DNA from 3 places in the Luteibacter sp. 9133 genome. Region 3 is predicted to be linked to each of the others. Evidence: predicted binding sites of a transcription regulator. Region 3 holds the regulator's gene; each other region holds the start of a gene.

Evidence for each region. The regulator HrcA, encoded in region 3, represses chaperone genes, less so after heat shock. The targets are predictions, from matches to a motif close to TTNGCACTCNNNNNNNNNGAGTGCNAA.
Region 1: rpoH (RNA polymerase sigma factor RpoH) is a predicted target of HrcA. The motif match lies at 8,205-8,231, and genes of this name have one in related genera.
Region 2: FA87_RS16550 (co-chaperone GroES) is a predicted target of HrcA. The motif match lies at 7,904-7,930, and genes of this name have one in related genera.

The regions. Positions count from the first base shown of each region.
Region 1 is NZ_JUHO01000001.1:3,946,100-3,956,261, reverse strand. Features, by position in the region: gene rho (transcription termination factor Rho) at 136-2,001, opposite strand; gene trxA (thioredoxin TrxA) at 2,153-2,479, opposite strand; gene FA87_RS17250 (DEAD/DEAH box helicase) at 2,912-4,675, shown strand; gene ftsE (cell division ATP-binding protein FtsE) at 4,808-5,485, shown strand; gene ftsX (permease-like cell division protein FtsX) at 5,482-6,462, shown strand; gene FA87_RS17235 (response regulator) at 6,478-7,317, shown strand; gene ung (uracil-DNA glycosylase) at 7,314-8,021, shown strand; gene rpoH (RNA polymerase sigma factor RpoH) at 8,263-9,123, shown strand; gene FA87_RS17220 (response regulator transcription factor) at 9,206-9,886, shown strand; gene FA87_RS17215 (HAMP domain-containing sensor histidine kinase) at 9,870-10,162, shown strand, end outside.
Region 2 is NZ_JUHO01000001.1:3,791,921-3,802,082, reverse strand. Features, by position in the region: gene FA87_RS16590 (zinc-ribbon and DUF3426 domain-containing protein) at 36-842, opposite strand; gene prmA (50S ribosomal protein L11 methyltransferase) at 905-1,804, shown strand; gene accC (acetyl-CoA carboxylase biotin carboxylase subunit) at 1,900-3,264, opposite strand; gene accB (acetyl-CoA carboxylase biotin carboxyl carrier protein) at 3,275-3,745, opposite strand; gene aroQ (type II 3-dehydroquinate dehydratase) at 3,807-4,256, opposite strand; gene FA87_RS16565 (DUF1415 domain-containing protein) at 4,394-4,948, opposite strand; gene FA87_RS16560 (TlpA disulfide reductase family protein) at 4,969-5,502, opposite strand; gene FA87_RS16555 (protein-disulfide reductase DsbD) at 5,499-7,736, opposite strand; gene FA87_RS16550 (co-chaperone GroES) at 7,979-8,272, shown strand; gene groL (chaperonin GroEL) at 8,333-9,976, shown strand; gene FA87_RS21220 (hypothetical protein) at 10,065-10,162, opposite strand, start outside.
Region 3 is NZ_JUHO01000001.1:2,529,246-2,539,407, forward strand. Features, by position in the region: gene dapB (4-hydroxy-tetrahydrodipicolinate reductase) at 1-98, opposite strand, end outside; gene dnaJ (molecular chaperone DnaJ) at 95-1,225, opposite strand; gene dnaK (molecular chaperone DnaK) at 1,353-3,281, opposite strand; gene grpE (nucleotide exchange factor GrpE) at 3,411-3,947, opposite strand; gene hrcA (heat-inducible transcriptional repressor HrcA) at 4,034-5,095, opposite strand; gene recN (DNA repair protein RecN) at 5,230-6,900, shown strand; gene FA87_RS10905 (response regulator transcription factor) at 6,904-7,533, opposite strand; gene FA87_RS10910 (MASE1 domain-containing protein) at 7,620-9,239, shown strand; gene fur (ferric iron uptake transcriptional regulator) at 9,558-9,971, opposite strand; gene bamE (outer membrane protein assembly factor BamE) at 10,044-10,162, shown strand, end outside.

The sequences.
Region 1 (10,162 bases), 1.4 Mb from region 3:
ACCCCCCTTCGCCGTCGATACGTTGCAAATTCTCGCGCGCGCCTCTCACTTGCCTGACCGGCGCGTGTGCTGGCACTCCAAAGACGAAGAGGCCGCCCGATGGGCGGCCTCTTCGCAAGATCCAATGCGGCGCGATCAGCGCTTCATCGAATTGAAGAACTCGTCGTTGGACTTCGTGTTCTTCATCTTGTCGAGCATGAACTCCATCGCGGCGAGCTCATCCATCGGGTGCAGCAGCTTGCGCAGGATCCAGATCTTGGCGAGCAGGTCCGGATCGATGAGCAGGTCTTCGCGGCGGGTGCCCGAGCGGTTGATATCGATGGCCGGATAGACGCGCTTCTCGGAGATACGACGGGACAGGTGCACTTCCATGTTGCCGGTGCCCTTGAACTCCTCGTAGATCACCTCATCCATCTTGGAGCCCGTGTCGGTCAGCGCGGTGGCGATGATCGTCAGGCTGCCGCCTTCCTCGACGTTACGCGCCGCGCCGAAGAAGCGCTTGGGGCGCTGCAGGGCATTGGCGTCGACACCGCCGGTGAGGACCTTGCCGGAGCTCGGTACCACGGTGTTGTAGGCACGGGCCAGGCGGGTAATCGAGTCGAGCAGGATCACCACGTCCTTCTTGTGCTCGACCAGACGCTTGGCGCGCTCGATCACCATTTCGGCGACCTGCACGTGGCGAACGGCCGGCTCGTCGAAGGTCGAGCTGATGACTTCGGCGCGAACCGTACGCGCGATTTCCGTGACTTCCTCAGGGCGCTCATCGATCAGCAGCATGATCAGATGGACGTCCGGATGGTTGTACTGGATAGCCTGCGCGATGTTCTGCAACATCATCGTCTTACCGGATTTCGGCTGGGAGACGATGAGGCCACGCTGGCCGCGGCCGATGGGTGCGACCAGATCGAGAATGCGGCCCGTGATGTCCTCGGTGGACCCGTTGCCGCGCTCGAGCTTGAACGACTTGCGCGGGAACAGCGGGGTGAGGTTCTCGAACAGCAGCTTGTTCTTCGACGCCTCCGGCGGATCGCCGTTGATGTCGTCGACCTTGAGCATCGCGAAATAACGCTCGCCTTCCTTGGGATGGCGGACGCGTCCGGTGATGTAATCGCCCGTGCGCAGGTTGAAGCGGCGGATCTGGCTGGGGGAGACGTAGATATCGTCCGGGCCGGCCAGGTACGACTCGTCGGCCGAGCGCAGGAAGCCGAAGCCGTCCTGGAGGATTTCGAGCACGCCCTCCGCCCAGATGCCGCCGCCCGAACGGGCGTGGGCCTTCAGGATATTGAAGACGACGTCCTGCTTGCGCTGGCGGGCCACGCCCTCGCGGACACCGAGCGACTCGGCGAACTCGAGCAGCTGGATCGCGTTCTTGCGCTTGAGTTCGGTCAGGTTGATCAGGCGATCGTTGCTGCCGGCGTCGGCGTTCTCGTCATCGTCGACGGGATAACCGTTGTTGTTGCGCGGGTGCTGATAGTTGCCGCCGTTGCCGGGGTTACCGCCACCTGGGCGCTGCTGGTTGTTCCGGTCGCCACGGTCGCCGCGGTCGTTGCGTTCGTTCCGGCGACGACGGCCCCGGCCTTCGCGCTCGTTGTTCGGGTTGTTCGGGTTGTTACGGTCGTTGCGATTCGGCTGCTGGTTGGGGTTGTCGCCCCGGGCCTGCTGCTGACCGCCCTGACCCTGACCCTGACCGCCGCCCTGCGAAGGGGCAGGCTGGCCGCCGTCGCGCGTTTCAGTCGACGGGGCCGCGGGACGCGGCTCCGCCGGTGACGCCGGCGCGTTGCTCAACTGCAACTCGGCCTGCGGCGCCGGTGTCGGTACCGGAGGCAGCGGCGGCGGTGACTTGACCGCCGGCGGCGCGACGGGAGCCGGCGCGGGTGCGCTCGTCTCTACCGCGGGTGCGGCGGCTGGCGCCTTTCGGCGCGTACGGGGACGCGGTTCGGTCGCAGGCTGGTCGCCGGCGCCCTTGGCGTCGATGGAATCTTTAGTTTCGATATCGGACACGGGCAAACCTCACGGGGCGCCGTTAAAAGAAGAAGGGAGAGGGTTCGCGACTGGAGGGGACAAGCGGTGTCCCGGCGAACTCCTAGAGCCTAGCATCGCGTGAGGCGCGGCGTAAAGCGCCTCACGCGGCGGCGTGGGTGAAACGGGGAATTCAGAGGGACTTTTCGATGAACTGGGTCAGCTGACCCTTGCCGACGGCGCCGATCTGGGTGCCGGCGACCTTGCCGTCCTTGAAGATCATCAGGGTCGGGATGCCACGGACGCCGAACTGGCGGGGCGTCTGCTGGTTTTCGTCGATGTTGATCTTGACGATTTTCAGTTTGCCTTCGTACTCGCCGGCCAGTTCATCGAGCACTGGAGCGATCGACTTGCACGGGCCGCACCACTCGGCCCAGAAATCGAGCAGGACCGGGGTGTCGGAATCGAGGACTTCCTGCTGGAAGGCAGAGTCGCTCGTATGGGTGATCTTTTCGCTCACCGTGATCTCCAGAATGGGGGTAATAGGGGGTTGACGACCGTGACGCCTGCATCGGCTACACTAAGGAGCCTCATGTCGCGGGTCCAACCGGAACCGAAGGTCTTGGCCATTGCAGCCGCTGGCCCTCATTCCAACGCAACTAGGGGCGCGATTCAAGCGATTCAAGGGCGCCGACGGGATGGTTTCCGTTGACATAGGTGAAAAGGTTAATCGTTTCAAGCCTCTTCACCTATGCCAGCGGGAACCGTCGGGTCGCGCGCCGCCGCCTCCGGCCATCGTGCGCCGGGCGCGTCGTCTGGCCGCCGGACTGACACCTGGCCGCCCCCGACTCTCCCGTGACGCCGGCCGGATCACCCACCGTCCCGAGGCCCGCCCGGCCGCCGGGATGCCGTCGCGCCTCCGCGCGACGAGACGCCAGGCCATTCATAACCTATGTCCCAAACCGTTCTCACCGACGTCTTCTACGAAAACCTCGACCTTCATCCGCTTCTCCATCAGGGCCTTGCCGCCGCCGGCATCACCCGCTGCACGCCCATCCAGGCGCTGACCCTGCCGCTCGCCCTGACGGGCCGTGACGTAGCGGGTCAGGCGCAGACGGGCACGGGCAAGACCTTCGCCTTCCTGGTCGCCCTGATGGACCGCCTGCTGAAGCATCCGGCCGCGCCCAACCGCCGCGACGCGGATCCGCGCGCCCTGATCATCGCGCCCACCCGCGAACTGGCCATCCAGATCGAGAAGGACTTCCAGACCATCGGCAAGGCCACCGGTCTGCGCAGCGCGCTCATCTACGGCGGCGTCGATTACGACAAGCAGCGCCAGCAGCTGCGCGACGGCTGCGACATCATCATCGCCACGCCGGGTCGCCTGCTCGACTACCACAAGCAGGACGTGTTCGGCTTCGGCTCGGTCGAAGTCATGGTCATCGACGAAGCCGACCGCATGTTCGACCTTGGTTTCATCAAGGACGTCCGCTTCATCTTCCGCCGCCTGCCGGCCCGCGAGCAGCGTCAGGTGCTGCTGTTTTCCGCCACGCTGAGCCATCGCGTGCTGGAGCTGGCCTACGAGCACATGCACGAGGCCGAAAAGCTGGTCGTCGAGACGGAAAACGTCACCGCCGACCGCGTCCGCCAGGTCGTCTACTTCCCGTCCAAGGAAGAGAAGATGCCGCTGCTGCTCAACCTGCTCGAAGAGACCAAGGCCGAGCGCAGCATCATCTTCGTCAATACCAAGGCCGCCGCCGAGCGCATCACCGATCGTCTCAAGCGCCACAACTTCCGTGTCGGCGCCATCTCGGGCGACGTGCCGCAGGTCAAGCGCCAGAAGCTGCTGCAGCGTTTCCAGGACGGCCAGATCGACATGCTCGTGGCGACCGACGTCGCTGCGCGCGGTCTGCATATCCCCGCCGTCAGTCACGTCTTCAATTACGACCTGCCGCAGGATGCCGAGGACTACGTGCACCGCATCGGCCGTACGGCCCGCCTGGGCGCTGAAGGCGACGCGATCAGCTTCGCCTGCGACCTCTACGCGATGGGCCTTCCGGACATCGAGACGTACATCAACCAGAAGATTCCGACCGCCTCGATCGAAGCGAAGATGCTGGTGATGCCGGCGCCGCGCCCGCGCGCCGACGGCGTGCAGGACGAAGTCGACGATCCGAACGATACGGGCGGTCACATCCCGACGCGCGGCGCACCGCCGGAGAAGGGCGGTCGTGGCGGTCGGGAGGGTGGTCGTGGCGGTTCCCGCTCGGGCGAGCGCTCCGGCAGCCGCGAGCGTCGCCCGCGCCCGCCGCGCGAGGACACCCCGGTCGGTGGCTTCACCGCCGCCTCCACGGAGGTCCCGGTAAAGACCGTGATCGTTGCCGAGTCGGTCGAGGAGCTGCCGGCCGCTGCCGAGGCCATCGCTGCCGATGGCGCCCCGAAGAAGCGTCGCCGCCGTCGCGGTGGTCGTGGCCGCGGCGCGCGCGAAGGCGTGGAGAACGTCGAGGGTAGCGGCGCCACCGATCAGGCCGCAGGCCCGAAGGCAGCCGCCCCGTCGCGTCACGCGGATGGTCAGTCGCGTCAGGGCAGCCGCCCGTCGCGTCAGGTCGCAGCGAACCGCCCGACCGCTGCCGCTGCCGCTCCGGCGCCTGCACCGCATACGCATGAGAAGGTCGGTTTCTTCCGCCGCATCGGCCGGTTGTTCGGCGGTCGGTAAACCCACGACCGGCAGGAGCGCGCCCGCGCGCGCTCCTGCATCCCGTCCGGCACATGCCCGGCACGTTCCACCCCGCACAACCCACCCGACATCCCTTATCCTCTGGGGTCCAACGGGCCAACAGGTAATGCGGTGATCGGTTTCGATCTGGTGAGCAAACGATACGAGGGCGGTCACCAGGCCCTTACCGATGTATCGTTCCAGGTCGCGGCCGGTGAAATGGCCTTCGTTACCGGCCATTCCGGCGCCGGCAAGAGCACGCTGCTCAAGTTGCTGGCCATGATCGAACGGCCGACCAACGGCGTCGTCACCCTCGACGGCCAGAAACTCAACACGGTCCGCTCGTCGGATATCCCGCGCATCCGCCGCAAGCTGGGCATGGTCTTTCAGGATCACCGCCTGCTCCTGGATCGCACGGTCTTCGCCAATGTCGAACTGCCACTGGTGATCGCCGGCGTGGCGCCGGCCGACCGGTCGCGTCGCGTGCGCGCCGCTCTGGAAAAGGTCGGCCTGCTCAGCTACGAAAAACAGCTGCCGGAGGCGCTGTCCACGGGTGAGCAGCAGCGCGTCGGTATCGCGCGCGCGATCGTCGCGAAGCCGGCGGTCCTGATTGCCGACGAACCGACGGGCAACCTCGATCCACAGCTGGCCATGGAAATCATGACCCTCTTTGCGGAGTTCCAGCAGGTCGGCACGGCCGTCCTCGTGGCCAGCCACGACCTCATGCTGATCAAGCGAATGAAGAAGCGGGTGGTCGTACTCGACCACGGCAAGCTGGTGGCCGACGTGCCTGCGACGGAGGTCGTATGAATACCGTTCGCGAATCCCGTCGTCCGCCGGAGCCGCCGAAGACCCAGCGCAGCGAAGGGCGCAAGGTCGGCGCCTGGCGCGAGCATCACGCCTGGAGCCTGTCGATCAGCTGGCGCCGTCTGGCGGCCCGGCCGCTCAGCACGTTGCTGACCGTCGCCGTCATGGGCGTGGCCCTGGCTCTGCCGCTCGCGTTTTACCTCCTGCTCGGCAACGTCGAGCGTATGGGCGACGCGCTGGGCCGCAACCAGTCCATCAGCGCCTTCATGAAGCCGGGCCAGAACGCGGCCATGGCGGAAACCGCCGCCTCCGCGCTGCGCGGGCGCCCGGAAGTGGCGGACGTCGTCGTTCGCACGCCCAAGGACGGGCTCGATGAGCTCGCCGAAGTCCAGGGGTTTTCCGGCTCCCTGCAGTCCCTCGACGTCAATCCGCTGCCATACGTCCTCTCGGTCCAGCCCCGGCCGGGTCTGGCGGCTGACGATGCCGGACGCCTGGTCGATGCGATGAAGGCCACACCGGGCGTCGACATGGTTCAGGACACCGGCGCATGGCGCCAGCGTCTCGACGCGCTGCTTGGCGTGGGCACACGGGCGGTGAGTCTGCTGGCGGCCTTGCTGGGTATCGCGGCCCTTCTGGTGGTCGGCAACACCATTCGTGTCGATATCCAGAGCCGCAGCGCGGAGATCGGTGTGCTGCTGCTTATCGGTGCCAGCCGTCCCTTCGTGCGCCGTCCTTATCTCTACGCGGGCATCTGGCTCGGGTTTCTTGCCGGCGTTCTGGCCGTGGTGCTGGCCGTCGTGCTCGAACTTGCGATGGCCGGCCCGGTGGGACGTCTTGCGGCCGCGTACGATGGCAGTGTGAGCTTCGGCGGGTTGCCCGCGTGGTTGTTGCTTTCGGTACCCGTCGCCGCCGCGTTGCTCGGCTGGCTGGGTGCCCGTCTGGTGAGTGCACGACAGATCCGTCGCGCCGCGGCGGTCTAGACAAGGGGATTTGGGGTGGCGACTCACATCGGTTCAGGCGTTGCCGGCGCGGCGCCGCGGATTCTCCTGGTCGACGGCTCCAAGGTCGTCCGCCAGCTGATTTCGCGCGTGGTCAGCGCCGAGGTGCCGGGCGTCGAGATCGTGGGCGTCTCCACCGGCGCGGAGGCGCAAGCCGAACTGCAGCGAGGGGTCTTCGACTTCGTCACCGTGGCGCTGCGGCTGCCCGACATGGACGGTCTGGACATCGCACGCTTCGTGCGCGAATCCGCGCCGCAGATCTACATGCCGATCGTCGTCGTCTCCGGCGACGTGGAAGAGCGCCTTCATCGCCGGGAACTCGGCGAGTTCGTCACCGACTACTTCGACAAGTCACTGGGCTTCGGCGCGCTGGCTGAATTCATCCGTGGCTACGTGCGCCCGGAAGGCGGTGCCGAGGGCGAGGTGCTGTACGTCGAGGACAGTCGTGTGGTCGCCCTGGCCACGCGCCGCATGATGGAAAAGTACGGCCTGACGGTGCACCACGTGATCAGCGCCGAAGACGCCATCGTGTACCTGCACGAGGCGAAGGCCCGCGGCGACATGGGCGCCGACATCGTCCTTACCGACGTCAGCCTCAAGGGTGAACTCACCGGTGGCGATCTCGTCGAACGCATCCGCAACGAGTTCGGCTACGGCAAGGGGCAACTGCCCACGCTGATCATGACCGGCGACGAAAACCCCGCGAACCAGGCCGCGTTGCTGCGCGCCGGCGCGAACGATCTCGTCGAGAAGCCGGTGGAAGAAAAGTTGCTGATCACGAAGCTGTTGTTCCAGCTGCGGGTGGCGCTACACCTGCGCGAAAGGGCGGAAGGTTGAACGAGCGGGTCAAGCTGGAAGCATCGTGGAAGGAGCGGATCGGCGATTACCTCGATCGTCCGGAGATGCTGGCGCTGTCGGCATTTCTGCGCGAGGAGAAGGCGGCGGGGAAGGTCATCTACCCGCCCGGCCCCGAGATCTTCAATGCGTTCGCGCACACGCCTTTCGATCGCGTACGCGTCGTCATCCTCGGCCAGGATCCGTACCACGGTCCCGGACAGGCGCACGGCCTGAGCTTTTCCGTGCGGCCCGGCGTCCGCGTGCCGCCCTCTCTGCAAAACATGTTCAAGGAAACCGAGGCCAGCCTCGGTATACCGCGCCCCGACCACGGATGCCTCACGCCCTGGGCCGATCAGGGCGTCCTGTTGCTCAACGCGGTGCTTACCGTGGAAGCGGGACAGGCTGCATCGCACCAGGGCAAGGGATGGGAAGGATTTACCGATGCGGCGATCGACGCCCTCAACCGCGAGCGCGAGGGCCTGGTCTTCCTGCTTTGGGGTAGCCATGCCCAGAAGAAGGGCCAGCTGATCGACGCCAGGCGCCACAAGATTCTGCGCAGCGTGCATCCGTCGCCGCTGTCGGCGCATCGCGGTTTTCTGGGCTGCGGGCACTTCGCCGATACGAACGCGTACCTCGAATCACGCGGGGAGGCGCCGATCGACTGGTCGCTGCCGCCAAAGGCCGCTTTGGTCTCCGCCCTTTAAAGTCAGCTTCAAGCCCCAATAACTGTAGCAACGGCGGACACATAGCCGCCGTCGACGCCCTCGGCGCCGTGTTTTCGCGGCCGGGGAGCCGTCTGCCTCCTGAACACCCCGGCACCGACTCTGGACAGGCCGGGGGTATTTCTGTACCATAGCGTACAGTTAACCGATGAACTTCGGGCTGACTTAGCACTCTCACATCGGGACTGCTAATCTGCATACAGACTTTCAGGAGGTTCCACACATGTCCCAAGCACTCGTTACCCGTAACTACGGGCTCCCGAGCGTCGTCGGCAGTCTGGATTCCTACATCTCGGCGGTTCATCGCATCCCGGTGCTCAGCCTTGACGAGGAGCAGTCGCTGGCGCGCCGCTTCCGTGACGACGCCGATCTTGACGCCGCCAAGCAGCTCGTTATGTCCCACCTGCGTTTCGTGGTCCATGTGGCCCGCGGCTATAACGGCTACGGCCTGCAGCTGTCGGACCTCATCCAGGAAGGCAACATCGGCCTGATGAAGGCGGTCAAGCGTTTCGACCCGGATCAGGGCGTTCGCCTGGTGAGCTTCGCGGTGCACTGGATCCGTGCCGAGATGCACGAGTTCATCCTGCGCAACTGGCGCATCGTGAAGGTCGCCACGACCAAGGCGCAGCGCAAGCTGTTCTTCAACCTGCGCAAGAGCAAGAAGCGCCTGGGCTGGATGAACGCCGAGGAAGTCCGCGTCGTCGCTCACGACCTGGGTGTCCCGGAAGCCACCGTCCGCGAGATGGAATCGCGTCTGTCGGGTCGTGACGTGGGCTTCGAGGCCCCGGCCGATGCCGATGACGACGACAAGCCGGCACCGGCCGCCTTCCTCGTCGACGAAGGCGCCGATCCGTACGACAACCTCGCCGAGGAAGACGCGAGCAACAACCAGATGGGCGCGCTGTCGTCGGCGCTCGGCAACCTGGATGCCCGCTCGCGCGACATCATCCAGCGTCGCTGGCTGGCGGAAGACAACAAGGCCACGCTGCAGGATCTTGCGGACGAGTACGGCGTTTCCGCCGAGCGTATCCGTCAGATCGAAGCGAACGCCATGAAGAAGATGCGCGTCGCCATCGCGGCCTGAGTGCCCCGTTCGGCGTAAGATCCGGAGCGGCCCCCTCGTGGGGCCGTTTTCCGTTGCCCCTTTGAGTCAGGAGTCGAAGCGGATGCCCAGGGCACTGGTCATCGAAGACGATGAAGTCACCGCCCGCGACATCGTCGCGGAGCTGAGCGCGCACGGCCTGACGGCCGAGTGGGTAGCCAATGGCCGCGACGGGCTGACCCGCGCGCTGGCCGATGGCTACGACATCATCACTCTCGACCGCATGCTTCCCGGCATGGACGGTATCGACATCGTGTCCGCGCTGCGCGAGCGGCGTATCGATACGCCTGTGCTGATGATCAGCGCGCTGTCCGATGTCGACGAACGCGTGCGCGGTCTGCGCGCCGGCGGCGACGATTATCTGACCAAGCCGTTTTCACCGGACGAACTGGCCGCGCGAGCGGAAGTGCTGCTGCGTCGTCGCCGGCCCGCCGCCAACGAAACCCGCCTGCGTGTCGCCGACCTCGAACTCGACCTGGTCAGGCACAACGCGCTGCGCGGCGGTCAGCCGCTCACGCTGCTGCCCACCGAGTTTCGCCTGCTCGAATTCCTCATGCGCAATGCCGGTCAGGTCGTCACACGGCAGATGATCTTCGAGCACGTCTGGGGATTCCATTTCGATCCGGGCACCAACGTGATCGACGTCCATATCGGACGCCTGCGCCGCAAGATCGACGGCACGGGGCAGGTGCCTCTGATTCGTACCGTTCGTGGATCGGGGTATCTCCTTGCGCCCGCTGACTGACGCCTGGCGTTCCGCCACCTCACGACTGATCCTCATCTACGGGGCGCTGTTCGCGATCTGGTGTGTCGTATTGCTTGGCGTGGTGCAGTGGGAGGCGTCACGCTACCTGTCGCGCGTGGTCGACCAGATGCTGGTCGCACGCATCCATTATCTGGAAGGCACCGACGCGCGGAACCTTCCGGACACGGTGGCGACGGCCAGTGCGGTCGACGTCCAGGGCTTCATGCGCGTGGGCCTGTTCGATGCCCATGGCCGGCGCGTCGCCGGCAACATCGC
Region 2 (10,162 bases), 1.3 Mb from region 3:
AGTGCAGGCTTGCAAAAAGAAATTTTTTCGCACGCTCATTCGAACGAGAAGGCGAAAGCGACCGCCCGCTGGCCCGGGTCTTGCACCTCGAAGACCATGGCGGTGGTCGCGCCGCCCGGCAGGCCCCGCTCGCGCACGCCCGTGTCGCCGACATAGTCCTCGGGCTGGAAACGCCGCATCGCCAGGCGCTGCCCGTCAGCGTCGGACAGTACGATGGTGACCACGGGGTAGGGCTGCGCGAACGACGCATCGTTGCGCACGCTGGCGGTGATCAGGAGGCCGTCGCGTACGGAGGGATGCTGCTCCACATCGCGCGCCATCAGGCGCAGCTGTGACGGCGCCGGGACCAGCGGCAGGTGACAGCCGACCATGGCGCAGCCGGCGGCAAGCACCGGGCCTACGGTGGGATCGGCGATCAGGGAGTCGCGCTTCGCCCAGGCCAGCTGCGCGCCCAGGCCGAGCAGCAAGGCTACGCACACCACGGTCCACGCCGCCGTGTGCCAGGACCGCCGGCGCTTCCTCGCAAACCGGGGGGTGAAGGTGAGCTTCGAAAAATCTTCGGCGGCCCCGGAGTCATCGCCGACGGGCGCGTCGTCTTCCACAGGAGGTTCGTCGATAACCGGACGCGGACGGAAGACCGCCACCTCGGCCAGCGGCGGCGTCTGGTCGAGCGCGTGCTCCGCAAGGCGGGTGAACGGCTCGGGCGGGAGTTGCGCGGCGAGGGTACCCAGCGCGTTGAAAACCGTGTCGCAGTGGCTGCAACGCACGCAGCCGCACGCCGGGACGAGCGTCTCGGCTTCCAGCTTGTAGACAGTCAGGCACTCGGGACACTGCGTATACATCGTTCGATCATAACGTGCGCGCCCGGTAGAATCGTCCTCCCGACCAACGATCTGGCCCTCCGATGCCCTGGCTCGAACTCTCCCTGACGATCCGCGCCGCCGAACAGCCGCGTGTCGAAGCCGCGCTCGAAGACCTCGGCGCGCTGTCGATCACCCTGCAGGACGCCGATGCCGAAACCCCCGACGAAGAAGCGATCTTCGAGCCGGGCGTCGGTGAGCTTCCGCTGTGGAACCAGATCGTGCTCAACGCGCTGTTCGACGCGGAAGCCGATCGGCGCGGTCTCACCGCCGCCATTGCCGACGACCTCCCCTTCATCGAACCCGCGCAGATCGTGTGGCGCGACGTGGGCGATCAGGACTGGACGCGTGTCTGGATGGATGACTTCAAGCCGATGCCGTTCGGCCGCCGCCTGTGGGTCTATCCGTCGAACATCGATCCGCCCGCCGACGGCGACATCGTGGTCGTTCGCCTCGATCCCGGCCTCGCCTTCGGCACAGGTACGCATCCGACGACGGCGATGTGTCTGGAGTGGCTGGACGGCCAGCAGATGGCCGGCAAGCTGGTGCTCGACTATGGCTGCGGCTCGGGCATTCTCGCCATTGCCGCGCTGAAGCTTGGCGCGGCGCGCGCGGTCGGTATCGACAACGACCCGCAGGCGATCGTGTCGTCGCACGACAACGCGGAGCGCAACGAGGTGCGCGACGATCTGGCCGTCTATCTCCCGGGTGAGGCGCCTGCCGAACTCGCCGATGTGTTGGTGGCGAATATCCTCGCCGGTCCGCTGGGCGAGCTGGCGCCGGTCTTTGCCGCCGCCGTGAAGCCGGGTGCGCCGTTCGCGCTGTCGGGCATCCTGATCGGGCAGCACGAGGAACTGCTCACGCGTTACGCGGAGTGGTTCGACGATCTCGACGTGCGCACGCTGGAGGACTGGGTACGGATCAGTGGGCGACGCAAGGCGTAAGCGCCGGAACGCCGCTTTGTGAGATCGGACCGCTGGTCTGAGCGGGGCGCGATGCCTCATTAAAAAGAACCCCGCTCGAGGCGGGGTTCTTTTTTTTACGCGGCTGGCGGCGTTTCTTTCTGTTCCGCCATGCGTTTTTCCAGGTAGTGGATGTTCTGTCCGCCCTGCTGGAAGCCGATGTCGGCCATGATCCGCTGCTGCAGCGGGATGTTGCACTTCACACCCTCGATCACTGTCTCGTTCAGCGCCATGCGCATACGTGCGATGGCGGTGGCACGGTCCGGACCGTGCACGATGATCTTGCCGATCATCGAGTCGTAGTTCGGCGGGATGCGGTAGCCGTCGTACAGGTGAGTGTCCACGCGCACGCCGGGGCCACCCGGGGCCTCGAAACGCTTCACCGTGCCGGGGCTCGGCATGAAGGTGTCGGGATCTTCCGCGTTCACACGGCACTCGATGGCGTGGCCGGTGAGCACGATGTCTTCCTGACGGATCGAGAGCTTCTCACCGCCGGCGATCAGCAACTGTTCGCGGACCAGGTCGATGCCGGTCACCAGTTCGGTCACCGGATGCTCCACCTGGATACGGGTGTTCATCTCGATGAAGTAGAAGCGGCCGTTCTCGAACAGGAACTCGAACGTACCCGCGCCGCGGTAACCGATGCGAAGGCAGGCGTCGACGCAGACCTTGCCGATCTCGGCGCGCATCTCCGGCGTGATGCCCGGTGCCGGCGCCTCTTCCACGACCTTCTGGTGACGGCGCTGCATGGAGCAGTCGCGTTCGCCGAGGTGGATGGCGTTGCCCTGGCCATCGGCGAGTACCTGGATTTCCACGTGGCGCGGATTTTCCAGGAACTTCTCCATGTAGACCTGATCGTTGCTGAAAGCCGCCTTGGCTTCCTGCTTGGTCATCACGATGGAGCTGGCAAGGTGCGGTTCGGTGCGCACGACGCGCATGCCGCGACCGCCGCCGCCGCCTGCCGCCTTGATGATGACGGGATAGCCGATCTCACGGGCGATGCGGATGTTCTCTTCGACATCGTCGCCCAGCGGGCCGCCCGAACCGGGCACGCACGGCACGCCGGCGGCTTTCATGGCACGGATCGCCTCGACCTTGTCACCCATCAGGCGGATGACGTCGGCCGTGGGGCCGATGAAGACGAAGCCGGACTCCTCGACCTGCTCGGCGAAATTCGCGTTCTCCGAGAGGAAGCCGTAACCCGGGTGGATCGCGGCGGCGTCGGTGATCTCGGCCGCGGCGATGATGCGCGGGATGTTGAGGTAGCTGTCGACCGAGGGACCCGGGCCGATGCACACCGATTCGTCGGCCAGGCCGACGTGCTTCAGATTGCGGTCCACGGTGGAGTGCACCGCGACCGTCTTGATGCCGAGCGCGTGGCATGCGCGCAGCACGCGCAGCGCGATTTCGCCGCGGTTAGCGATGACGACCTTCTCGAGCATGGGTCTGGCCTCAGGCGATGACGAACATCGGTTCGTCGAATTCGACCGGCTGACCGTTCTCGATCAGCACGGCGACGACGGTACCGGCCACATCGGCCTCGATCTGGTTGAACATCTTCATGGCTTCGATGATGCCGAGCGTCTCACCGGCCTTGACCTGCTGGCCGACGACGGCGAACGCCGGTGCGCCCGGGGTCGAAGCGGAGTAGAACGTGCCGACCATCGGCGCCTTCACCACGTGACCGGCCGGAAGGCCGGACTCGGCGGGTGCCGCCGCGGGTGCCGAGGCAGCCGCGGCCGGTGCCGCTGCCGCGGGAGCGGCGGCCGCCGGAGCCGGCGCCGCATACATCGGCTGGGCGACGGCGGTGCCCTTCGGCACGCGGGACAGACGGACGACTTCTTCGCCTTCCTTGATTTCCAGCTCGGCGAGGTTGGATTCCTCGAGCAGGTCGATGAGCTTCTTGATCTTGCGCAGGTCCATGGGGCAACCCTTAGTCGGTGGTGGAGGTGCGGGCGCCGTCTGGCGCGCCGCGAAGGGGAATTCAGGCGGCGGGTACGGCCAGTCGGAGAAGTGCGGCTTCGAGCGCCAGGCGGTAGCTGTCGCCGCCGAAACCGCAGATCACGCCCGCGGCGATATCGGACACATAGGAGTGGTGCCGGAACGCTTCACGCGCGTGCGGATTGGACAGGTGGATCTCGATGAACGGGATCGCCACGCCGGCCAGCGCGTCGCGCAGGGCGATCGAGGTATGCGTGAAGGCGGCGGGGTTGATCAGGATCCAGGCCACGCCTTCGTCGCGGGCCTGATGCACCCGGGCGATCAGCTCATGCTCGGCATTGGACTGGAACCAGCTCAGGTCGTGCCCGGCCGCCTGTGCGCGGCCTTGCAGCGAGCTGTTGATGTCGGCGAGCGTCTCACGCCCGTAGACCGACGGCTCGCGAACGCCGAGGAGATTGAGGTTAGGTCCATGAAGGACAAGGATCCTGGCCACGCTTCACCTGTGCCGTAGGTCCGGAAATCCGGAACGCCGCGCAGTGTGCGCCTGTCCCCCGGACTTGTCCAGTTCGGTGAAGATCGGCGCAGTTCGCTGGAGATCGCGACTTTCCACACGCTCCCGTATGGTCTTGACTAGGGCTCGGGGAACAATGCCTGCCATCCCTCGTGCCCGAGCTTGTCCAGCGTGGCCATGTTGGCCTCGAAAATACTGGCCGCCTCCGGAAACGCGGCGACCGCCCGGTCGATGCTGGCTTCGCGCAGCAGGTGCAGGGTCGGGAACGGCGACCGGTTGGTGTAATTGGTGATGTCGTCCGGTGCGGTACCTTCGAACTGAAAGTCCGGATGAAAGCTGGCTACCTGGATCTCGCCGTCCAGCGAGAGCTCGGCCACCGTTTCGTCGGCGATCTCCAGGAATTCGTTGAAGTCCATGAAGTCGCCGAGGACGCGCGGGTGAATCAGCAGCGTGGTGTCGATCGTCTCCGGATCGCTGTCCCGCAGGCGTTTGAGTTCCCGCACCAGATCGTCATGCAGTTGCAGGGGTTGCTCCGCCTCGCTGACGACGAAGCGGATCTGGCCCTTCCTGTGCACGGCCTTGGCGAACGGGCACAGATTGAGGCCGATAACGGCACGTTCGAGCCAGCGGCGGGTCGCATCGATCGCCTGGTCGTCTGAAAGCGGGGCATCCATGGTGGAGTTCTCCGGGAGATCTAAGGCGCGAGCCATTCGTCGATCTCGGCCGCGCTGAAGCCGCCGAGTTTGCGCCGCAGGATACGCCCGTCGTCGCCGATGAGGATGCTGTAGGGCAGAACCCGCCGCGTATTGCCGAAGGAGAGCGAGCTGCCGGGGGCGTCGCTGTCGACCAGCAGCACGGGGTAGTTCACCGGGCGCCCGGCGAGATAGCGTGCCGCATCGGCGGCGGTGTCCTCGGCCACGCCCAGGATGGCGACCTTGCGACCGTGGTCGCGGTCCGAGGCGGCGCTCAGGAGTGGCATCTCACGCCGGCAAGGGGCGCACCACGAAGCCCAGAAGTTGATCAGCACGCGTCTGCCTCGCCATTCGGACAGGCGATGGGGCGTGCCGTCGATAGCGACGTAGGTGACGTCGGGCGCGACATCGCCCACCTCGGCCACCGTCATCCCGTCCGGGGGCGACGGATTGGCGCGGCGGTGCTCGACATACAGGCCGACCGTTGCCCCGGCGATCGCCAGGGCCACGATCCAGAAGGTCGGGCCGCGTGTCACGAGCCCGACGCGGTATCGAGCGCCTTCGCCACGCCGTCGTAAGTCAGGACGGTGGACAGCTTCCTGCCGTCGCCGCCACCCTTCGGATAGACGACGTACAACGGCACGCCTACCGAGTGGAACTGCTCCAGATACGCGGCGATGGGCGCATTGACGTCGGTCCAGTCACCCTTCATGTAAACGGTGCCCGTGCGCTTGAGCAGGTCCCTGAACGCGTCGGTGTCCAGCACGGCCTTTTCGTTGGCCTTGCAGGTGATGCACCAGTCGGCGGTCATGTCGACCAGCACCGGCGTGCCCGCGGCACGAAGTTCCGCGAGCTTGTCGGCCGAGTAAGGCACCGAGCCGTCGCTGGCCGTGGCGGTGGTCGTCGCTGCGGGAAGGCCATGCACCGTCCACAGCGCGGCCATGGCGCCGACAGCCAGCACGGCGGTGAAGACCCATGAGAGCGCGCTACGACGGCTGCGGCCGTACCACCACAGCGCCATCGCCAGCAGTACGCCGCCTGCCAGCACCAGCGCCGTCGCGTCGGCACCACGCTGCTTGGTCAGTACCCACAACAGCCACACCGCGGTGAGGTACATCGGGAAGGCCAGTGCCTGCTTCAGCGTTTCCATCCAGCGGCCGGGGCGTGGCAGCAGGCGGGCGACGGCCGGCACGAAGCCGATGAGCAGGAAGGGCAGGGCGAGGCCCAGGCCGAGTGCCAGGAAGATCAGGAAGGCGATCGCCACGGGTGCCGCGAAGGCGAAGGCGATCGCCGAACCCATGAACGGCGCGGTGCACGGGCTGGCGACCACCACGGCCAGCACGCCCGTGAAGAAATCGCCCGAGGCGCCGGAGCGCGAGGCGAGGCCGCTGCCGATGTTGCCCAGCGAACCGCCGATCTCGAACACGCCCGACATCGACAGGCCCACGGCGAGCATGACGTAGACCAGCAGGCCGATGGCGACCGGCTGCTGGAACTGGGCGCCCCACTGGATCCCGTGGCCGGCGGCACGGATGGCGACGATGATCACGCCGAGCGCGGCGAAGGCGACGAGCACGCCGGCGGTGTACCAGAGCGCGTGCTTGCGCGCGGCAGCGGGGCTTTCGCCACTTTCCAGCACCGTGATCGCCTTCAGCGACAGCACGGGCAGGACGCAGGGCATGAGGTTGAGCACCAGGCCGCCCAGCAGGGCGAGCCCGATCGCGGCGATGAAGCCGACCGGCGCATCGGAGGCGGCGGGCGTCAGGCCGGCCGGCGGCGGGGTGGGCGCCACCTCGGCCGGGGCGCTGGCCTGAGGCGCCTCGGTGGCGCCGCCGATCGTGGCCGCGTGGGTGGCGAGATCGACGCTGACCCGGCGGGTCATTACCGGGTAGCAGATGCCGTTCTCGAGGCAGCCCTGATAGGCCACGTCGACATCGACCTTGCCGCTCTTGCCCGCGCCGGTAAGCGGCACCGGCACTTCGACTTGGTCGAAATAGACGATGGTGTCGCCGAAGTGCTCATCGTGATGGGCGGTGCCACTCGGCCAGTCGGGCTCGCCCGCGCTGACACCGGCCGGCGAGACCACCTTGAGTTCGGTCTTGTCGCGGTAGAGGTAATAGTCCTTCGGCATCGTCCAGCGCAGCAGCAGGCTGTCGCCGCCCTTGACCAGCGCCTCGAAACGGAAGGCCTGATCGGCGGGCAGTGCCTGGGCTTCGGTACCCGGCAGCGAAGCCGGCGCCCCCAGCAGCGAAGCGCCGCCGGCAGCGGCTGGCGGCGCGCCGGCGGGTGCCGCGGCCGGGATGGTCGACGGGCCGCCGATCGTGAGCTTCAGGTGCTCGGTGTTCGGCGGGTAGCAGATCTTCGGCTCGACCTCGTGGCAGCCCTGGTACTGGACGTCGAGCGCGAGCGTCTTCGTCGCGGCGTCGGCGAGCGTATAGGGCACGGTCGCGTCGATCTCGCCGTGGTAGATCTCCACGTCGCCGAGGTATTCGTCGTGCTTTTTGAGACCGTCCGGGAGGGTCGGCTGGCCCAGCGTGGCGCCGGCGTCCGCCGCCTTGATCCTGATCCGGCCGCGGTAGAGGTAATAGTCGGGCGCGATGGTCCAGTGAAGCCTGACCGAACCGGGCTGGCTCGCGTCGGAGGTGAGATGGAAGGCCTGGGTGACCGGCAGCAGGTCGTCTTCGGGATCCTGCGCGAAGGCCGGGGAAACGGCGAGCAACAGGCCGAGGGAGGCGACGAGCTTCCGCGCGAGGCGGGATAGCGGCGACATGGGGCTCTCCAGTAAGGCGTTGGTCATTATGACCGGGCAAACTCCAGCTGGCTTGCATCGGCGCCGGATGCTTTTTTGCACCGCGGCCCTTGAACGGTCCGCCGCCGCCGCCATCTGTCGACCATCCAGATAGTTCTTCCGATCCCGGGGCTGTTCTGGCTAAAATTCTGGCACTCACCCTGGGCAAGTGCTAACAGGGTGGCCTAAATTCCTTTCCCGTCAAACACATGTTTGGAGAAGTCATGAGCAAACTGCGCCCGCTGCACGATCGCGTCATCGTCAAGCGTCTCGAAGAAGAGCGCGTCTCGGCCGGTGGCATCGTCATCCCCGACAGCGCCACCGAGAAGCCCACCCGCGGCAAGGTCATCGCCGCCGGTACCGGCCTGCTGCTCGCCAGCGGCCAGCTCCGCCCCATGGGCGTGAAGGAAGGCGACGTGGTCCTGTTCGGCAAGTACGCCGGTCAGGAAATCAAGGTCGACGGCGAAGAGCTGGTCTTCCTGAAGGAAGACGACATCGTGGCGGTTCTGGAAGGCTGAGCCCCGGCTCGCCCCGTTCTCCCGACTCCCTCTACCTAACTATTCAAGGATTCAACGATCATGGCATCTAAAGAAGTCCGCTTCGGCGAAGACGTCCGCGCCCGCATGCTGAAGGGTGTCAACACCCTCGCCAACGCGGTGAAGGTCACCCTGGGCCCGAAGGGCCGCAACGTCGTGCTCGAGAAGAGCTTCGGCGTCCCGACCGTCACCAAGGACGGCGTCTCGGTCGCCAAGGAAATCGAGCTCGCCGACAAGTACGAGAACATCGGCGCGCAGATCGTGAAGGAAGCCGCCTCGAAGACCTCCGACGTGGCCGGTGACGGCACCACGACCGCGACCGTCCTCGCCCAGGCGTTCATCCAGGAAGGCCTCAAGGCCGTTGCCGCCGGCATCAACCCGATGGACCTCAAGCGCGGTATCGACCAGGCCGTCTCGGCCGCCGTCGGCGAGCTGAAGAAGCTGTCCAACCCGACCGCCGACGACAAGGCGATCGCCCAGGTCGGTACGATCTCGGCCAACTCCGATGCCAACATCGGTGACATCATCGCCACGGCGATGGGCAAGGTCGGCAAGGAAGGCGTGATCACGGTCGAAGAAGGTTCGGGCCTCGAGAACGAACTCGACGTCGTCGAAGGCATGCAGTTCGATCGCGGCTACCTGTCGCCGTACTTCATCAACAATCAGCAGTCGCAGCAGGTTGAGCTGGACGACCCGTTCATCCTCATCCACGACAAGAAGATCTCGAACGTCCGTGAGCTGCTCCCGGTGCTCGAGGCTGTCGCCAAGGCCGCCAAGCCGCTGCTGATCGTCGCCGAGGAAGTCGAGGGCGAAGCCCTGGCCACGCTCGTCGTCAACACGATCCGTGGCATCGTCAAGGTCGCCGCCGTCAAGGCGCCGGGCTTCGGCGATCGTCGCAAGGCCATCCTGGAAGACATCGCCCAGCTGACGGGCGGCACGGTCATCTCCGAGGAAGTGGGTCTGGCTCTGGACAAGGCCACCATCAACGATCTGGGTCGCGCCAAGCGCGTCGTGATCACGAAGGAAAACACCACGATCATCGACGGTGCCGGCGATGCCGAAGGCATCCAGTCGCGCATCAAGCAGATCAAGGCGCAGATCGAAGAGACCTCGTCGGACTACGACCGTGAGAAGCTGCAGGAGCGCGTCGCCAAGCTTGCCGGCGGTGTTGCCGTCATCAAGGTCGGCGCCGCGACGGAAGTCGAGATGAAGGAAAAGAAGGCCCGCGTCGAAGACGCCCTGCACGCCACGCGCGCAGCCGTCGAAGAAGGCGTGGTCCCGGGCGGCGGCGTCGCCCTGATCCGTGCACTCAAGGCGCTCGAAGGCCTCAAGGGCAAGAACACGGACCAGGATCTCGGCATCGCGATCACCCGTCGCACGCTCGAGGCTCCGCTGCGCGCCATCGTCACCAACGCCGGTGAAGAAGCGTCGGTCATCGTCAACCAGGTCAAGGCCGGTGAAGGTAACTTCGGTTACAACGCCGCCACCGGTGAGTTCGGTGACATGATCGCCTTCGGCATCCTGGACCCGACCAAGGTCACGCGTTCGGCCCTGCAGTTCGCGGCGTCGGTCGCCGGCTCGATCATCACGACCGAAGCGGCCGTGACCGAAGTGCCGAAGAAGGACGACGGCGCCGGCCACGGTGCCCCGGGTGGCATGGGCGGCATGGGTGGCATGGACTTCTAAGTCCTCGCCTTCCGGCTCGCTGTACGAAAGAGGCCCCGCTTGCGGGGCCTCTTTTTTTGCTTCGATGTGACTCAGCGCCGTTCGCGGTTCAGTACGCGATGGTCGCCGATGTCGGCGTCGTGCTCAGTCCGTAATTGCACTGCGGATCGATGCCCGACGTATCGCTACCCTGCCACGGCGGTGACG
Region 3 (10,162 bases):
ACGAGTTCGAAGCGTTCGTCGTCGCGGACAAGACCGAGCAGCGCATGGCCCATCCGGCCGGAGGCGCCGCTGACGGCGAGACGGACGGGACGGGTCATGAAGTGACCCTGGACCAGAAGTCTTTCACCCCATCGATGAACGTCGTCGAGCGCGGCGTATGCTTCGCCGCCTCTTCGCCGACGAACGTCGCTTCGAGCTGGGTAAGCAACTCGCGCTGTTCCTTGGTCAGGCGAACCGGCGTCTCGACCACGACGGTGCACACCAGGTCACCCGTACGGCCGCCGCGAACGGACTTCACCCCCCGACCGCGCATGCGGAACTGATGTCCCGTCTGCGTCTCGGGCGGCACGTTGACGGCCACTTCGCCCTCGAGCGTCGGGACCATCAGTTCGGTACCGAGCGCGGCCTGAGCGAACCGAATCGGCACTTCGCAGTACAGATCGCTGCCATCGCGCTGGAAGATCGCGTGCTCGCGCACACGCACTTCCACGTAGAGATCACCCGACGGCGAACCGGCCGGACCGGCTTCGCCCTGCCCGGTCAGACGGATGCGGTCGCCGTTGTCGACACCGGCCGGAATCTGCACCGACAGCGTGCGTTCTTCTTCCAGACGGCCTTCGCCGTGGCATTTCTTGCAGGGCTTGTCGATCTTCTGGCCGGAGCCGTGACAGGTCGGGCAAGCCTGCTGAATCGAAAAGATGCCGTTCTGCATGCGCACGCGGCCATGGCCGGCGCAGGTGCTGCATTTGGAGACCTTGCCGTCTTCCGAACCGCTCCCGTTGCAGTGATGGCAGTTGACCTGGGTCGGAATCTCGATCTTCTTCTCGACGCCGAACACGGCTTCCTCGAGATCCAGATCCATCATGTAGCGCAGGTCGGCACCGCGACGCGCACGCTGGCGTCCGCCGCCACCGCCGAAGATATCCCCAAAGATATCGCCAAAGATATCGCCGACGTCGCCAAAACCGGCGCCGCCGCCACGACCAAAGCCACCGCCTTCGAAGGCGGCATGGCCATGCTGATCGTACGCCGCGCGCTTCTGCGCATCGGACAGCACGTCGTAGGCCTCCTTGGCTTCCTTGAATTTCTCGATCGCAGTCGGATCGTCCGGATTGCGGTCGGGGTGGTACTTCATCGCCACGCGACGGAAGGTCGTCTTGAGGTCGCCCTCGGTCACGGTGCGCTCGACACCGAGAATTTCGTAGTAGTCGCGCTTGCTGCTCATTACACGCTTGCTTTCCCTGGACGGACGAACGCGCCGAGAGGTTTCCCTTCGACGCGATCGTGCCGGTTAACCGTTGTCACACCGCGGGCGCCGGGCCCGCGGTGTGCCGTTGCTCTACAGGACGAAATTACTTCTTCTCGTCCTTGACCTCGGTGAACTCGGCGTCCACCACGTCGTCAGGCTGGGCCGAGCCACCGCCCGGTGCCGACTGCTGCGCGGTGTCCTGCGTGCCGCCACTGGACTGAGCCGCGGCGGACAGCGCCTGAGCGACCTGCTCCAGGTTGGTGATCTTCGCCTCGATGGCGTCCTTGTCTTCGCCGGTCAGCGCTTTCTCGAGTTCCGACACCGCGCCATCGATGCTGGCGAGCTGCTCGGCCGGGATCTTGCCGCCGTGCTCCTTGAGCTGGCTGCGCGTGGCATGGACGAGCTGGTCGCCCTTGTTACGCGTCTGCACCAGGTCGTGGAACTTACGGTCTTCTTCGCGGTTGGCTTCCGCGTCGGCGACCATGCGTGCGACTTCGTCATCCGACAGACCCGAACCGGCCTTGATCTCGATCTTCTGCTCCTTGCCGGTGTCCTTGTCCTTCGCGGACACGTGCAGGATGCCGTTGGCGTCGATGTCGAAGGTCACTTCGATCTGCGGCTGACCGCGCGGTGCCGAACGGATGCCGGAGAGGTCGAACTTGCCCAGCGACTTGTTCGCATTGGCACGCTCGCGCTCGCCCTGCAGCACGTGCACGGTCACGGCGGTCTGGTTGTCGTCGGCGGTCGAGAAGGTCTGCGAGGCCTTGGTCGGCACCGTGGTGTTCTTCTCGATGAGCTTGGTCATCACGCCGCCCATCGTCTCGATACCGAGCGACAGCGGGGTCACGTCGAGCAGCAGCACGTCCTTGACCGTACCGCCCAGCACGCCACCCTGAATCGCGGCGCCGACGGCGACGGCTTCATCCGGGTTGACGTCCTTGCGCGCTTCCTTGCCGAAGAAGTCCTTGACGGCTTCCTGGACCTTGGGCATGCGGGTCTGACCACCGACGAGGATCACCTCGTTGATGTCGGAGATCTTCAGGCCGGCATCGTTCAGCGCCGTGCGGCACGGATCGATGGTGCCCTTGACCAGGTCTTCCACCAGCGACTCCAGCTTGGCGCGGGTCAGCTTGATGTTCAGATGCTTCGGACCCGTCGCATCGGCCGTGACGTACGGCAGGTTAACGTCGGTCTGGTGCGCGGACGAGAGCTCGATCTTGGCGCGCTCGGCGGCGTCCTTCAGACGCTGCAGGGCGAGCTGATCCTTGCGCAGGTCGATGCCCTGCTCCTTCTTGAACTCTTCCACGAGGTAATCGATGACGCGGTTGTCGAAATCTTCGCCGCCGAGGAAGGTGTTGCCGTTGGTCGAGAGCACTTCGAACTGCTTCTCGCCGTCGACGTTGGCGATTTCGATGATGGACACGTCGAACGTGCCGCCGCCCAGATCGTACACGGCGATCTTGCGGTCGGCCGTCGAGGTCTTGTCCAGACCGTAGGCCAGCGCGGCAGCGGTGGGCTCGTTGATGATGCGCTTGACCTCGAGGCCCGCGATCTTGCCGGCGTCCTTGGTGGCCTGGCGCTGGCTGTCGTTGAAGTAGGCCGGCACGGTGATGACGGCCTCGGTCACGGCCTCGCCAAGGAAGTCCTCGGCGGTCTTCTTCATCTTCATGAGGACCTTCGCGGACACTTCCTGCGGGGCCATCTTCTTGCCATCGGCCGTCTGCACCCATGCGTCGCCGTTATCGTGCGCGACGATGCCGTAAGGAACCAGCTTGAGGTCCTTCTGGACTTCGGCGTCGGTGAACTTGCGGCCGATGAGGCGCTTCACCGCGTAGAAGGTGTTCTTGGGGTTGGTGACGCTCTGACGCTTGGCCGGCGCACCCACCAGGACTTCGTTGTCCTTGGTGAAAGCGACGATGGACGGCGTGGTGCGATCGCCCTCAGCGTTTTCGATAACGCGCGCGGTCGAACCTTCCATCACTGCGACGCAGGAGTTGGTCGTACCGAGGTCGATGCCGATGATCTTGGCCATTGAAGTTGCTCCGTATTTCTAAGCGGCCCCCGCGGCCGCGACTGGTTTGGAAAATGGGGGTGTGCCCCATCGATTCAATATCTGGTGAGACTCCCCGCGGCGCGAAACCGACGCCGGACGAGGTTTGGTTCAGTTGTCGCGAACCACCGCCACGAGAGCCGGACGCAACAGGCGGTCGTTCAGCACGAACCCCTTCTGCACCACGGCCACCACGGTGTTCGGCGCGTGCTCGTTCGATTCGACCGAGCTGATCGCCTGGTGATGCTCCGGGTTGAACGGCTGATGCAGCGGGTCGACGACCGAAAGGCCGTTGGCCTGGGTCACCTTCTCCAGCTGCTTCAGCGACATTTCCAGCCCCTCGCGCAGCGTCTTCGCGTCGGCCGTCTGATTGGCCAGGCCCAGCGCGATGCCGTCGTACACCGGCAGCAGGTCGCCCAGCAGCTTCTCGTTGGCGAAACGGCGGGCCTGGTCGAGGTCACGCTGCATGCGGCGGCGCTGGTTCTCGATCTCCGCCTTCTCGCGCAGGACCGTCTCGCGAGCCTGGGCCAGCTCGACTTCCATCGCGGCAAGCTGGGCGTTCAGCGCGTCGAGCTCGGACTGTGCGCCGTTCTCGTCGACACCGCCGTCCTGCGCCTGATCCGGCGCATGGGGATCGTTGTTCTGCATGGTCACTCCAAATGTCAGCTTCACGGCCCTCCCTCGAGGAGGGCCGAACATTCGCGGGAAATACTAAACCCGCCTCCCGTGCCGGTTTATGAGGTCGCCGCGGCGCGATTCAAGGCGTCACTGAGCAGTCCGGCCGTGGCTTGTACCACGGGAATCACCCGCTCATATGCCATACGCGTCGGTCCAATAACTCCGATCGCGCCCAGCATCCGGCCGCTGGTGCCGTAGGTGGCGGTGACGATACTGCACCCGTCGAGGGCGGAAAAACCGGATTCCTCGCCGATAAACAGGCGCACGCCGGGCGCCTGAACGCACATTTCCATCAGCTGAAGCAGATCGCGCTTCTGCTGGAAGGCGTCGAAGAGGTCGCGAAGCCGCTCGATATCGGCCAGCTCCGAGTACCCCATGAGATTGGTCTGACCGCTCACCAGCACGTCGTCCGCATCCTCGACGGGCGTGAACGACGCGGTGGCCAGCTCCACCACGCTGGCCAGCTGGCGATTGAGCTCGCCCCCGGCCTCGCGCAGTTCGGTGGCGAGGTGCGCCCGGATGTCCGCCAGACGGAAGCCGGCGAACTGAGCGTTGAGATAATTGGCCGCCTGCTCCAGCTCCGTGGCATCCAGCGGCCTGGCCAGCTGAACCACCCGGTTCTGCACCTGGTTGTCCGAGAACACCAGGATCACGAGGACCCGGGCGTCGGGCAGATTGACGAAATCGATGTGGCGCAGCGGGAAATCGCCCTGGCGCGGCACCGTGACCACGCCGGCGAAGCGGGTCATCGCCGAAAGCAGGTTCGAGACATTGCCCAGCAGGTCGCGCGTGGTCGTCTGATGCGGTGGCAGCCCGCCCTGCAGGCGGGCCATGTCGTCGCGCGGCAACGGCTTCAGTTCGAGCAGGCTGTCGACGAACAGACGAAGGCCGCGCGGCGTCGGAATACGCCCCGCCGAGGTGTGGGGCGATGCCACGAGGCCCGCTTCTTCCAGGTCCGCCATGATGTTGCGGATGGTCGCCGGACTCACTTCCAGGCCGGACGAACGCGCCAGCGTGCGTGAGCCCACCGGCTCACCGTCGGAAAGGTATTGCGATATGAGGGTCCGCAGCAGCCGGCGCGCTCGTGCATCGATGTCGTGACCGGAGAACGGATTCATGCGCCTGGCTGGTGTGGGAAAGGGGTTGGAAGCTCGCGCTATCAATAAGGTCTCGCCGCCTCGCTTGCAAGTCTCGGCTTATGCGACTCGCCTCCCGCTACAATCGGCGCGATTCCATCCGCCGCCTGGTTCTCATGCTCACGTCGCTCTACGTCCGCCAGTTCGCCGTCGTCGAAGAAGCCGAGATCGCCTTCGGTCCGGGCCTCACCGTGGTCAGCGGCGAGACCGGCGCGGGCAAGTCCCTACTGGTGGATGCCCTGATGCTGCTGGCGGGCGCCCGCGCGGACAGCGGCATGGTCCGGGCCGGCAGCGACCGCGCCGAGCTGGCCGCCGAATTCGACCTCACCGGCCTGCCCGAAGCCACCCAGTGGCTCCGCCAGGAAGAACTGGACGATGGCGAGACCTGCCAGCTGCGTCGGGTGATCCGCACGGAAGGCAGCTCGCGCGGCTGGATCAACGGCCGCCCGGCCAGCCTCGCCCAGATGTCGACGCTGGCCTCGCTGATCGTCGAGATCCACGGCCAGCACGAGCACCAGGCCCTGCTTTCGCGCCAGCATCAGATGGCTTTGCTGGACGCCTACGCGGGCAACGAGGTCTTGCAGACGAGCGTCCGCGACACGGCCAAAGCCTGGCGCGACGCCGTGGCGCGCATTCGTACGCTGTCCGGCGGCGATGACCGCGAGCGCCAGATCGAGCTGCTCGCCCACGAACTGGAAGAACTCGACCGCTGGGCCCTCGCGCCCGCCGCGCTCGAAGACCTCGAAGCCCAGCATCGCCGGCTGGCCAATGCCGGCCGGCTGGCCGAGGGCGCCAATGGCGTCGTTGAAATCCTCGACGGCGAAAGCGAATTCGCTGTCGGCCGCGCCCTGTTGCGCGCCCATGCCGAGGTGTCGCGCCTGGCCGAGCTGGACGCCTCGCTCGTCCCGACCCTGGAGCTGCTCGACAGCGCCCAGATTCAGGTCGGCGAAGCCGTCGACGGCCTCAGCCGCTACGCGCAGGATGTCGAACTGGATCCCGAACGGCTGGCCGAGGTGGACACCCACCTCACCCACCTTCACGACCTCGCCCGCCGCTACCGCCTGCCCATCGAGGAACTGACGGCCAAGGCCGAGGAAGTCCGCGAGCGCCTTGCCGAACTGGAAGGCGCCGGTGATGCGCTCGACCGCCTGGGTCGCGAGCGCGATCGTCTGCGCAAGGCATGGGATGACGCCGCGTCGTCGCTGTCGAAAGCCCGCGCCGACGCCGCCGGTCGACTCGGCGGCACGGTGGCCGCGTTGATGGGTGAGCTGGGCATGGGCGGCGGCCGTCTCGAAGTGTCACTCGAACCGGCCGAGGGCGACGACCCGGATCCGCAGGGCCGCGAGCGCTGCGAACTGCTGGTCAGCGCCAACCCCGGCCAGCCGCCACGCCCGTTGCGCAAGGTGGCCTCGGGTGGCGAACTCGCCCGCATCAGTCTGGCGATCGAAGTCGCGACGCTGGGCAACGACAACATCGGCTGCATGATCTTCGACGAAGTGGACACCGGCATCGGCGGTGCCGTCGCCGAGGTGGTCGGCCAGAAGCTGCGCGCGCTGGGCGAGAAGGTGCAGGTACTCTGCGTCACCCACCTGCCGCAGGTGGCGGCGCAAGGTCACTCACACCTGCGCGTGGCCAAGGAGAGCGACGGCGATTCGACCCGTACGCGTATCCATCCGCTGGATGCATCCGGCCGTCGTGACGAGCTGTCGCGCATGCTGGGTGGCGTCGAGATTACGAAAGAGACGCGGGCGCACGCGAAGAAAATGCTGGATCGGGCTCAGGGGTGACCGTCAGGTCCTGATGAGCCCCCTCTCCTGAGCCATCCGATAAAGGTCCAGCTCGGACCCAGCATTGAGCTTGTTCATCACCGCCGCCCGGTGGATGTAAATCGTCTTCTGCCCGATCCCCAGTTCCGCCGCGACCTGCTTCGGCGCGCGCCCGGCCGCGAGTAAGAGGAATACCTCCCGCTCACGCGCCGTCAGACGGCTGAACGGATCCAGATCCGCCGAAGGCCGTCCCGAGCGCCGCTGACGCAGATCCGAACTGAGATATTGCTCACCGCTAAGCACTGAACGCACCGCGGCGACGAGTTCTTCGGGCGCGACACCCTTGGTCACATAGCCGCGCGCACCGCGACGCAGCGCCTCGGAAACGTAAGGTTCGCCGTCGTGCATGCTCAGGACGACGATCTTCATCCCGGGCGAAATGCTCGCGAGATGCTCGATCAGCGGGAGGCCGCTACCGTCGGGAAGCGACAGATCCACCGCCACCAGGTCGGGGCGATGCTGGGTGACCGCATCGACAGCCTCGTCGGCATTGCGGGCTTCGGCAACGACGTCCAGATCGGGTTCAAGCTCGATGAGTCGCTTGAAACCCTCACGGACGATGGCATGGTCATCTACAAGAGCGATTCTTGGCATGCACAGAATGTAACAGGCAATCCCGACGCGTGCGTATGGGCGACGCCGAGCGTCGGGCCGGCACATCCGCCGTGTAACATTCGGGCATGCGACTACACGCGCCTTCCCGATTCGCCGGTCCCCTGCTAGCGCTCGCCTACGCGGCGATCTGGATCATGCTCTGGCCTACCGAGCAGCCCTACTGGGTGCTGCCGTTTGGCCTGCGCTTCGGTGCGCTGCTACTCACCCGCACCCGCAACTGGTTCTGGATCCTCGGAGCGGAACTCGCCGGCAGCATGATCTGCGAATGGCGCAGCGGCCTGCCCATCGGCGGCGCCGGCTTTCTGCTCGGCGACGCGCCGGAGCCCCTCATGGTCGCCGCGTGCCTGTGGCTGCTTCGTCGCGCCCACCTGCACGCCAGCCTGGGCACCCCGGAAGACGTCGCCCGCCTGCTGCTCTCGGCGATGGTGACGGCCACGGTCGCCACCGCCGGCAACGCCGCCATGATGGCCTCGCTGCACCCGGCCGCGCCGGTCGAGATGCTGGGCACCACCTTCGGCAGCGACCTGCTCGGTAACTACCTCGGCGTACTGCTGGTCGTGCCGGTGATGATCCTCGTCTTCCGCGAGCGCCCCACGCAGTCGTCCATGGCCGAGCTCCTGCTCGACGGCCTGCTCGTCATGCTGCCCTCGCTGGCGATCCTGATCACGCTGGCCGAGTATTCTCCGCAGCCGCAGTTCGCCCGCGTGCTGTCACTGGCACCGGTGCTCTTCTTCGCCTTCCGTCATGGCTGGCGTGGCGCGGGCCTGGCCATGCTCATCACCAGCGTGGGCCTGAATGTCACCGAAGACATGATCGGCCGCGGCGCTCCCACGGCGGCGGCCCATCTGTTCCTTGCCGTGGCCGGCACCGGCACGCTGATGCTCGGCGCAGCCACCGACGCGCTTCGCCGCAGCAGCGAGCGCGTCGCCCAGCAGAACACCCACCTCGCCGCCGCCAACCAGCGCCTGGATCAGCTGGCCCGTCAGCTGCGCGACGCCGCCCGCGGCAACCTCCAGGCGGAGGAAAACCTGCGCCGACACATGGCCGCCGAGCTTCACGACGAACTCGGACAGAACCTCACCGCGATCCAGACCCACCTGAAACTGGCCCAGGCGCGGCTAGGCAGCGCGGGCATGGAAGACATCGGTAAATCCATCAACGGCATCCTCGGGCACATGCGCAAGGCGCTGCACAAGATGCTCGACAGCCTGCGCCCCTCGGTGCTCGACGAGTTCGGATTACTGCGCGCACTGGACGAAGGCCCGATCCGCGACATGCTGACCGCTGCGGGCATCCACTACGTCACCGACCTGCGGGGCGAGCCCCGCCTTTTGGACGAGGACACGCTGACCGCGATCTACCGCGTCGTCCAGGAGAGCGCGACCAACGTCGTCCGCCACTCCGGCGCCAGCCGGATGGCCCTGCGCCTGCGCATCGGCATGCGCGACAGCGGCCCGGTCGCCATCCTCGACATTCGTGACGACGGCACCGGCCTGCCCTCCACCCCCAAACCCGCAAGAACCGACGGCGGCGGGCGCGGACTACAGGGTATGAGTGACCGAATCACCGCGCTTGGAGGCCTCTTCCGGATCCGGCCCGAGCCCGTCGGACTGCACCTCCGCGTGTTGCTCCGCAGCACAAGTATCGGAATGAGCATAGGAAATTTTCCAATACCGGGTCAGTGAACACTTCGTTACGATCCCATTATCGATGTGGGGGAGCCGCCGTCGAGAGACGGTGAGCCCAGGTCGGTCGTGGGGACGATCGACCTGATGAGGCGACAGGATGTCGGCCTCGCCGGTTCGAAGTGGGCAGACGTGAATCCAGCGAGCAACTCGCGATCCACGTTCCACAACGAAGCGGATCAAGCCGCCGGTGGACAGGAGTCCGCCGGCGGCGTTTTTTATGGGCGCCCGAAATGTCGTCGCCAACGCCCCTTGCCTGAATCACGCCCACGAAAAAGGCCCCCGAAGGGGCCCTCTCACCGCGAGCGAAAGCCTGACTCAGCGCTTCTTCTTGGGCCGCACGTACAGCACCAGGCTGTGGTCTTCGATGACGTATCCATGGCGGTCGGCGATCTCGTGCTGGAGGCGTTCGATCTCCTCGCTGATGAACTCGATCACTTTCCCGCTGTCAACGTCGATCATGTGGTCATGATGCTTGCCGCGGTCCAGCTCGTAGACGGCCTGCCCACCTTCGAAGTTGTGCTTCATCACGATGCCGGCAGCTTCGAACTGGGTCAGCACCCGATACACCGTGGCAAGCCCGATGTCCTCCTGGTGCGCAAGCAGACGCTTGTAGATGTCTTCAGCCGTGAGGTGGCGCTCGTCCGCCTCTTCGAAGATCTGCAGGATCCGCATGCGCGGATGTGTGACTTTGAGCCCCGCCCTGCGGAGCTCTTTGGTTTCCTGGTCCATATAGACCCCCTCGCGGTGCCGTCAGGCGCTTAGTGTATCATCGCAGGCTTCACGATCCGGACGTTACTACGCATGCATAAGCTCATCCGCACGCTGGGTTTGGCCATGATGGCGGTTGCCATCGCGGGCTGTGGCCTCGTCTATACCCCCGACGTGCAGCAGGGCAACCTGCTAGACAAGAAAAACGTCGA